DNA from 2 places in the Mesobacillus subterraneus genome. Region 2 is predicted to be linked to the other one. Evidence: riboswitches for the same ligand, from Rfam matches in the RefSeq annotation. Region 2 holds a riboswitch; the other holds the start of a gene.
What was found. Region 2 has a riboswitch for cyclic di-AMP ahead of LC048_RS20220 (TrkH family potassium uptake protein). Riboswitches for the same ligand answer to the same signal wherever they lie in the genome.

Region 1: it holds a riboswitch for cyclic di-AMP, as region 2 does, so the genes downstream of both, LC048_RS02115 (TrkH family potassium uptake protein) here and LC048_RS20220 (TrkH family potassium uptake protein) in region 2, are expected to answer to the same signal.

The regions. Positions count from the first base shown of each region.
Region 1 covers NZ_CP129019.1:428,173-431,588, reverse strand. The annotation lists gene LC048_RS02115 (TrkH family potassium uptake protein) at 1-1,194, opposite strand, end outside; cyclic di-AMP (ydaO/yuaA leader) riboswitch at 1,377-1,518, opposite strand; gene LC048_RS02110 (diacylglycerol/lipid kinase family protein) at 1,823-2,464, shown strand; gene LC048_RS02105 (diacylglycerol/lipid kinase family protein) at 2,430-2,720, shown strand; gene LC048_RS02100 (hypothetical protein) at 2,755-3,006, opposite strand; gene LC048_RS02095 (sulfite exporter TauE/SafE family protein) at 3,129-3,416, opposite strand, start outside.
Region 2 covers NZ_CP129019.1:3,881,694-3,885,109, forward strand. The annotation lists gene LC048_RS20210 (DUF1129 family protein) at 1-148, shown strand, start outside; gene LC048_RS20215 (hypothetical protein) at 355-618, opposite strand; gene LC048_RS20220 (TrkH family potassium uptake protein) at 725-2,074, opposite strand; cyclic di-AMP (ydaO/yuaA leader) riboswitch at 2,163-2,311, opposite strand; gene LC048_RS20225 (DUF4179 domain-containing protein) at 2,937-3,416, opposite strand, start outside.

The DNA of each region.
Region 1 (3,416 bases), 1.3 Mb from region 2:
CGTCAAGCCCATTGAAAGTCCTACTGTTGAAAAGGCTGAGACTGTCTCAAAGAATATCATCAAAAAATCTTTTCCTGGTTCAGTGATGGTCAGCATCATTGTAATTAAAATCACTAAAAAAAGCGCAATCATTGTAACCGTCAATGATTTGGAAATGATGCTATGCTCCATTCTTCTGCCAAAAAAAGTGACATCCTCCCTGCCGCGAATTTGTGACTTGACTGCACCGATCAAGACGGCAAATGTCGTTGTTTTAATCCCGCCGCCTGTCGATCCTGGAGACGCCCCAACAAACATCAGGAAAATAATGAAAAACAAGGTCGATTGCTTCAGGTCCGGAATATTCAATGTATTGGATCCCGCTGTCCTTGGGGTGACAGCCTGATAAATTGCACCAAATATATTACCAGTCATTGTTAACGGCTTCAAGGTGGATGGGTTGTTAAATTCAAGAATGAAAATCAGGAGAGCTCCTCCGAATACCAGAACTCCCGATACAAATAAGACGATTTTTGTATGCAGGGAAATTCTTTTCGTGCTTCGATATTCAAACAGCTCATTCATGACGATGAACCCAATCCCTCCTAAACTAATAAGAGCAATCATGGTGAGATTGATAATCGGGTCTTCAGCATAGGCAGTGAGCCCGTTGAATCCACCCATCAAATCAAATCCAGCATTATTAAAATTAGAAATGGCATGAAAAAAACCAAAATAAATCGCTTCTCCTGCAGCCATTTCCTGTGAAAACCTCAGTGAAAGAATGATTCCACCAGCAATCTCGATCACCGCTGTAAAAAGAAAGATTCGTTTGACAAGCCTGACAATCCCTTCTACAGTCGCGTTATTCAATGATTCCTGGATGATCAGCCTTTCTTTAAATGAAATTCTTTTTCCTAAAATAAATGCAAATAAAGTGGCGAAACTCATGAAACCCAATCCGCCAATCTGAATCATCGAAAGGATGACCATTTCCCCGAATCTTGTGAAGGTATCACCGGTGTCAACTACGACAAGCCCTGTTACACATGTTGCGGAGGTTGCAGTAAACAATGCATCCAAAAACGGAAGTCCTTTCCCATTTACTGTTGAAGATGGCAATGACAGCAACAGTGTCCCTAAGAAAATAATTGCTCCAAACCCAAAGACAAGAACTTTCGGTGGGTCCAGCCTAAAAAATATTTTCCTGCGCATGATCCTTCCTTCTTTCCTTAGTATGAGGAATTATGCGTCTAATATTTCTATTCAGGGATTTTGTTCATACTGGAATTTTAAAATAGGCGACATATCTAAAATACAGCAAAACAAAAAAGCCCCCAGAGGCTAAAAGATTGCAGCCTTGTGGACTTATCAAAATTCTCGTCGCACAAGCTTCATCTTCCTCTTCTGCAACGCTTACGGAGTTAGCTGTCGGATTAGGGCTCAGAATAGCCCCGCCTAATATTAGGCCTCACCCCAAGTGGATTGCCTCCACAAAGTTGGTTCCCCCGCTCCAATCGGATTCAGCGATTTAGAAATATGAAACTCATTAAATTTTCGTTCAGAAATCTGAAACTGTTGTAATCATACTCCTGCGGCATTCCATTGTAAACACGAAAAGGAAGCCAAAAATGACTCATTTTATTCAATTTAATCCAATATTGATGACAAATCTTCGTTTCTCTTACTGAATCGCTGTTTTTCTTTGTTTTTCATTTTGGGCATAAGGATGACTTTCACTCCAGCGCTCGCGGTTTATAGCCATTCATTTAAAGGTAAATAATAGGGTTGATATTGTTAGTTTTAAATGTTTTGCAAACATTTTTTTTGGGAGGTTAGCGGGATGAAAGCCATGATTATATTAAATCCATCGTCAGGAAAAGAAAAAGCGACTGACTACGCTGAAAAAATAGAGGAAACCTTACAGGATAGGTACGATGTTATCGATATACGGAGAACCGAGAAAGAAGGCGACGCTTCTGCATTTGCTACTGAGGCCTGCATTGGTTTATACGATGCGGTCATTGCAATGGGGGGAGACGGGACAATCAACGAGGCCATTAATGGACTTGCCGAACAAGCCCACCGGCCTGCTCTCGGCATCATCCCACTCGGAACGGTCAATGATTTTGCCAGGGCACTCAGTATTCCGCTTGATCCCTATAAAGCCATTTCAATTCTGGCTGAGCAAAACCTCAAGCCTGTGGATATAGGTAAAATCAATGAGAATTATTTCGCCAATGTTATAGCATTAGGGGCCCTTGCAGAAGCTTCTTACAATGTAAGCCCTGAACTAAAAACCAGACTTGGTTCGCTTGCTTACTTTATGGAAGGGGCAAAATCTTTCTTACATGGAGAGGCAATCGATTTATGTGTCGAACACGAAAACGGTAGATGGGAAGGGCATACGTTCCTGTTGATCGCCTCCCTCACGAATTCTGTCGGCGGGTTTGAAGATCTGGCCCCCCGAAGCAAGCGTGAATGATGGAAAGTTCCATGCTTTTATAATCAAGAAGATGTCCGTCCCGAAAATCGCGTCACTCATCCCATCGCTTCTGAAGGGTGAATTGGAGGAAAGTGAAGAAGTTGAATATATCCGGACCTCCTTCCTTAAGGTAACTTCTGACAAACAGCATGTGGTGAACATCGACGGTGAAGAAGGCGATCCATTGCCTTTCAATGCCAAAGTCCTACCTGGACATGTTGATGTTTTTGTTCCTTTTAAAAATGAAAAAAACTGAGCGGGAATGTAATCCTTGCTCAGTTTTTTCGTATTTACTTCATACTAGAATTAAAGTTATAGAAGAACTTAGCTGTGATTGAGCCATCTTCGTTTTCCTTGATGTCCGTTACGTGAATACCAGAATCAGCCGGTGTTGCACCATAGCCCTTCCAGAAGTAGTAAGAACCTGTGTGGTACTCGGCAGGCACTTGTCCTGGCATGTCACCAACCGGCTCATCACCGTCAGGATATTTAGCCAGCAATACGAGCACAGGAACATAGCCTGTTGCTTCATTGTATGCCACATGATTAGGCTCTTCAATTGAAACCTGTCACAATAACGATGTTTTCTTGACAGCTATAGACTTCCTACCTTTTATCTAAAAAAACAAGACTTCGCAGGAGCGAAGTCTTGTTTAAATATATCCTACAGGATATCCATCCAAATCTTAATCGCAGTACCCAAAATCAATACTGCAAGAATGTACTGAAGGATCTTCGTATTTACTTTCTTACCTGCATTGGCACCGAGTGGTGATGCGATTAGACTCGCTACAACCATGATCAATGCTGGCCAGAATTCTACCTGTCCCGTGGCAAGTTTACCTACTGTGGATCCAATTGAAGAAATGAATGTAATGGCAAGTGATGTTGCTATTGTCATTCGAGTAGGGATTTTCAACACAACTAGCATGATTGGTACGAGCAGGAATGC
Region 2 (3,416 bases):
GGGTCCGATTGCAACAAGACTCCTACCAGAAGAAACAAACAATGACCCGCTTTACATCACGATCACCATCCTAGTCTTTTTACTCGCATCAGCAGTGGCCATCGGCATCTTTATTTTTCAGAGCAAGAAAGATCAGAAAAAGATTTAACGTCTAAGAAAAGCGCAAGCGCCTTGTTCAGCCCCGACAAGCGCTGGAGGGGCCTGCCTGTGAAGTCGTTCTTTGACTTCATTGGCAGGACCGAAGCGACTCGAGGGGCTAGGCGCTGGAGCTGGACAATTCTCAAAGTGAATATATGCTTTCTTATTCAGTAAAAAAGGAGCTCAACTTCTAAGTTGAACTCCTTTTGTTTACTATTAAACCTCATATTCAGGATAAATCAATTCATTGTCTATAAAGATCCTGCATTCAACCGTAATAGCACCACCGAGACTGACCTTGATATTCTGGTGTGCTCCTTCACTATTTTTGATTACCCCATTTAAAGTCGCTCGATCAAAGGCAAACCCAAGATTCTGGTCCTGTAATTTGCCGTCCACATAGAGTTTTTCCCCACTAAACCAGGTATTCTCCACTTGTATATGATGCCCTTTATATGTAACCTCAAATACTTTCTTCATTTCCATCCCCCTATCCCTTGTTTTATATACGGATAAGGAGACTGGAAGTTCCATGAAAAAAGGAAGCATCGGGTAACTTTCCTTCACCCAATACTTCCTGAAACCTCTATCCAACAATCAATCTTTCTTTCGGATAATGGCATTTTGGCTCTAGCTTTCCGCGGTTGAACAGGAATATGAATGATAGAATCCCTATTCTTCCTATAAACATCAAAGAAATAATGACAATCTTTCCTGCCGTGCTAAGTTCAGGAGTGATTCCCATCGACAAGCCGGTCGTCCCGAATGCTGAACTGACTTCGAACATGATTTCCATCATCGTGAAGTTTTCAGTCGCGTTCATGATCACCACAGCGGCGAAACAGAGCAGCATCGCCAGAAAACTAACCACTACCGATTTCCGGATATCTTCCTCATGCAGCTCCCGTCCAAACACCTTGATTGCATTATGCCCTTTTGCAAAATTGATGATCAGTAAAATAATGACCGCAAAAGTAGTCGTCCTTATCCCGCCGCCAACAGAACTTGGCGACGCTCCAATAAACATCAAAAAGCAAAGAAGCAGTAAGGTAGGATTAGAGAAATCACTCACATTCATAGTAGCAAGCCCGCCATTTCTAGTGGAGGACGATTGAAACCAGGCATAAAAAAATGATTCATGCCAGTTATAGTCCTTGAAAAAATGATTATATTCAAAAAGCAGAATGGCAAATGTACCGAAGAACATAAGCGCAAAGAATGTTAAGGTGGTCAGTTTCGTATATAAGGAAAAATGTGATCGATTGTGTTTTTTACGATTCAAAAAGAACTCCTTAACTTCCACTAATACCGGGAATCCAATCGCACCTAAGGTTAGTAGGATGATGTTCACGGTTTGCACAAAGTAATCATGCGCAAAAGGAATCAGCGAACTTCCTGTAATGTCAAAGCCAGCATTCGTCGTTGCACTGACCGCTGCAAATAAGCCTTGGAGATAGGCTTCTTGCCATGTCGGGAAAAAACGAAGAAAATAGGTGCCTAATATAAGGGCCCCCACCGCCTCGATCAAGAGGATGATAGCCAATATTTGTCTCATGAGCTTGACCAGACCTGACATTTGAGACTGATTTTGGTCGGTCATGATTAACTGCCGATCTTTAAGACCGATCCTCCTGCGTAATATCATCCAGAAAAACGTACCAAGCGTCATGATCCCAATACCGCCAAACTGGAGGATGAACATTAATATGAAAACGCCCGGTGTACTAAAGGTGTCCGGTGTCGATACCACCGCTAGCCCTGTCACACTCACCGCACTGACTGCCGTGAATAAAACGTCAATCAAAGTCCAGCTCACCCCAGGCTTGAGCGCAATAGGGAGACTGAGGAGCGACGCCGAGATCAATACAGCAATGACATAAAAAAACACAATGATTTGCGCAGGTTTCAGCCAGTTCCTTTTTAAAATTTTCGCCAAGATTTACCCCTTCTTACTTTGTCAGATTAATTTTCAAAAACACAAAAAGACCATCCCTAATAAGAATGGTTAATGTTCATATCATCAACCCTTCTCTCTTCACGGCTTACGGAGTTAGCTGTCGGATTAGGGATTGAGAGTATCCCTTTTTAGCTTCAATCACTAAAATTCACCCCAAGATAAAATAGCTTTATCAAAATCGGTTCCCCCGCTCAAAAGATTCAGCATAAAGGCTTTTTATTAAAATGAATAAGTATAAATTACTCCTATCGCTTAAGAGTGTCAATCTCTTTTTAAAAATCACATGGACGTTTCATATGTAAATTTCAGTAAACACCTGAATAACAAGCAGAACAAAAAGCGCAAGCGCCTCGTTCAGCCCAGACAAGCGCTAGAGGGCCGACCGGTGAAGTCGTTCTTTGACTTCACCTGAGCGGACCGTATAGCCGACTGTTCAGAAACGCAGAAAACTGGAGACTCCGACAAAGAAGCGCTTTTTGCTTCTGCCGGCGGAGTTGAAGTTTCGGAGTTTCTAGGAGGCGACACTAGACTAGCGTCTCGAGGAGTTAGGAGCCGCAGCTAGCCAAGCGACTCGAGGGGCTAGGGGCTAGGCGCTTTTAAAAAATACATGTTGTTTTCCACACTAAATAATTTTATAAATACCTAAACAATAAGAAAAGGCACTGTTTGAAAAAACAATGCCCTCGCTTTATTTTGCAGTGAAGTGATCTGAAAAATACAACCGGAATTCGCAAATCACTGATAAATCTACAATCTAGTGTTCAAAGAGAATGACTAACATTGTAAAGTAGCTTGCTTCATTGCCACCCCTCTATTCCTGACCCTGATCCATACACACCAACTAATCAACCGGAATCTCAATCTTATGATTGTAGTTTTTCACATAATGGAACCCTTCGATGAGCAGATCCTCTGGCATGGACTTCGTATCAAAGACCATCGTCCGCTCACTGGTGAATTTATCTGTATTTCTGTCCAATCTCTGGCCAATCGTTGTTTTTAAAGGAGTCACTTTGTCCCCACTTTGAATAGAAACGCCGTCAAGCAGTAGGTTCCAGTCTGTTTCAATCGTGATTTCAATTCCACGCTCAGTAGGAACGACGCTTTTAATCCAAAGATCTTTTCCTTCAAGATCATGGTGCGTATTGTTACCAAGTGGGATCTGTTCCGATAGTTTCTGGTATCCAACAAACTCGTTAAAAACCAATTCTAGAGAATGCAGCTCTTCAGGCAGACCATCGAAACGCAAATCGAACTTGCTTCCATTAAACGTGCTCTGTACACCATAACCCATATTGTCGATGGATTGACCATTTGCCAT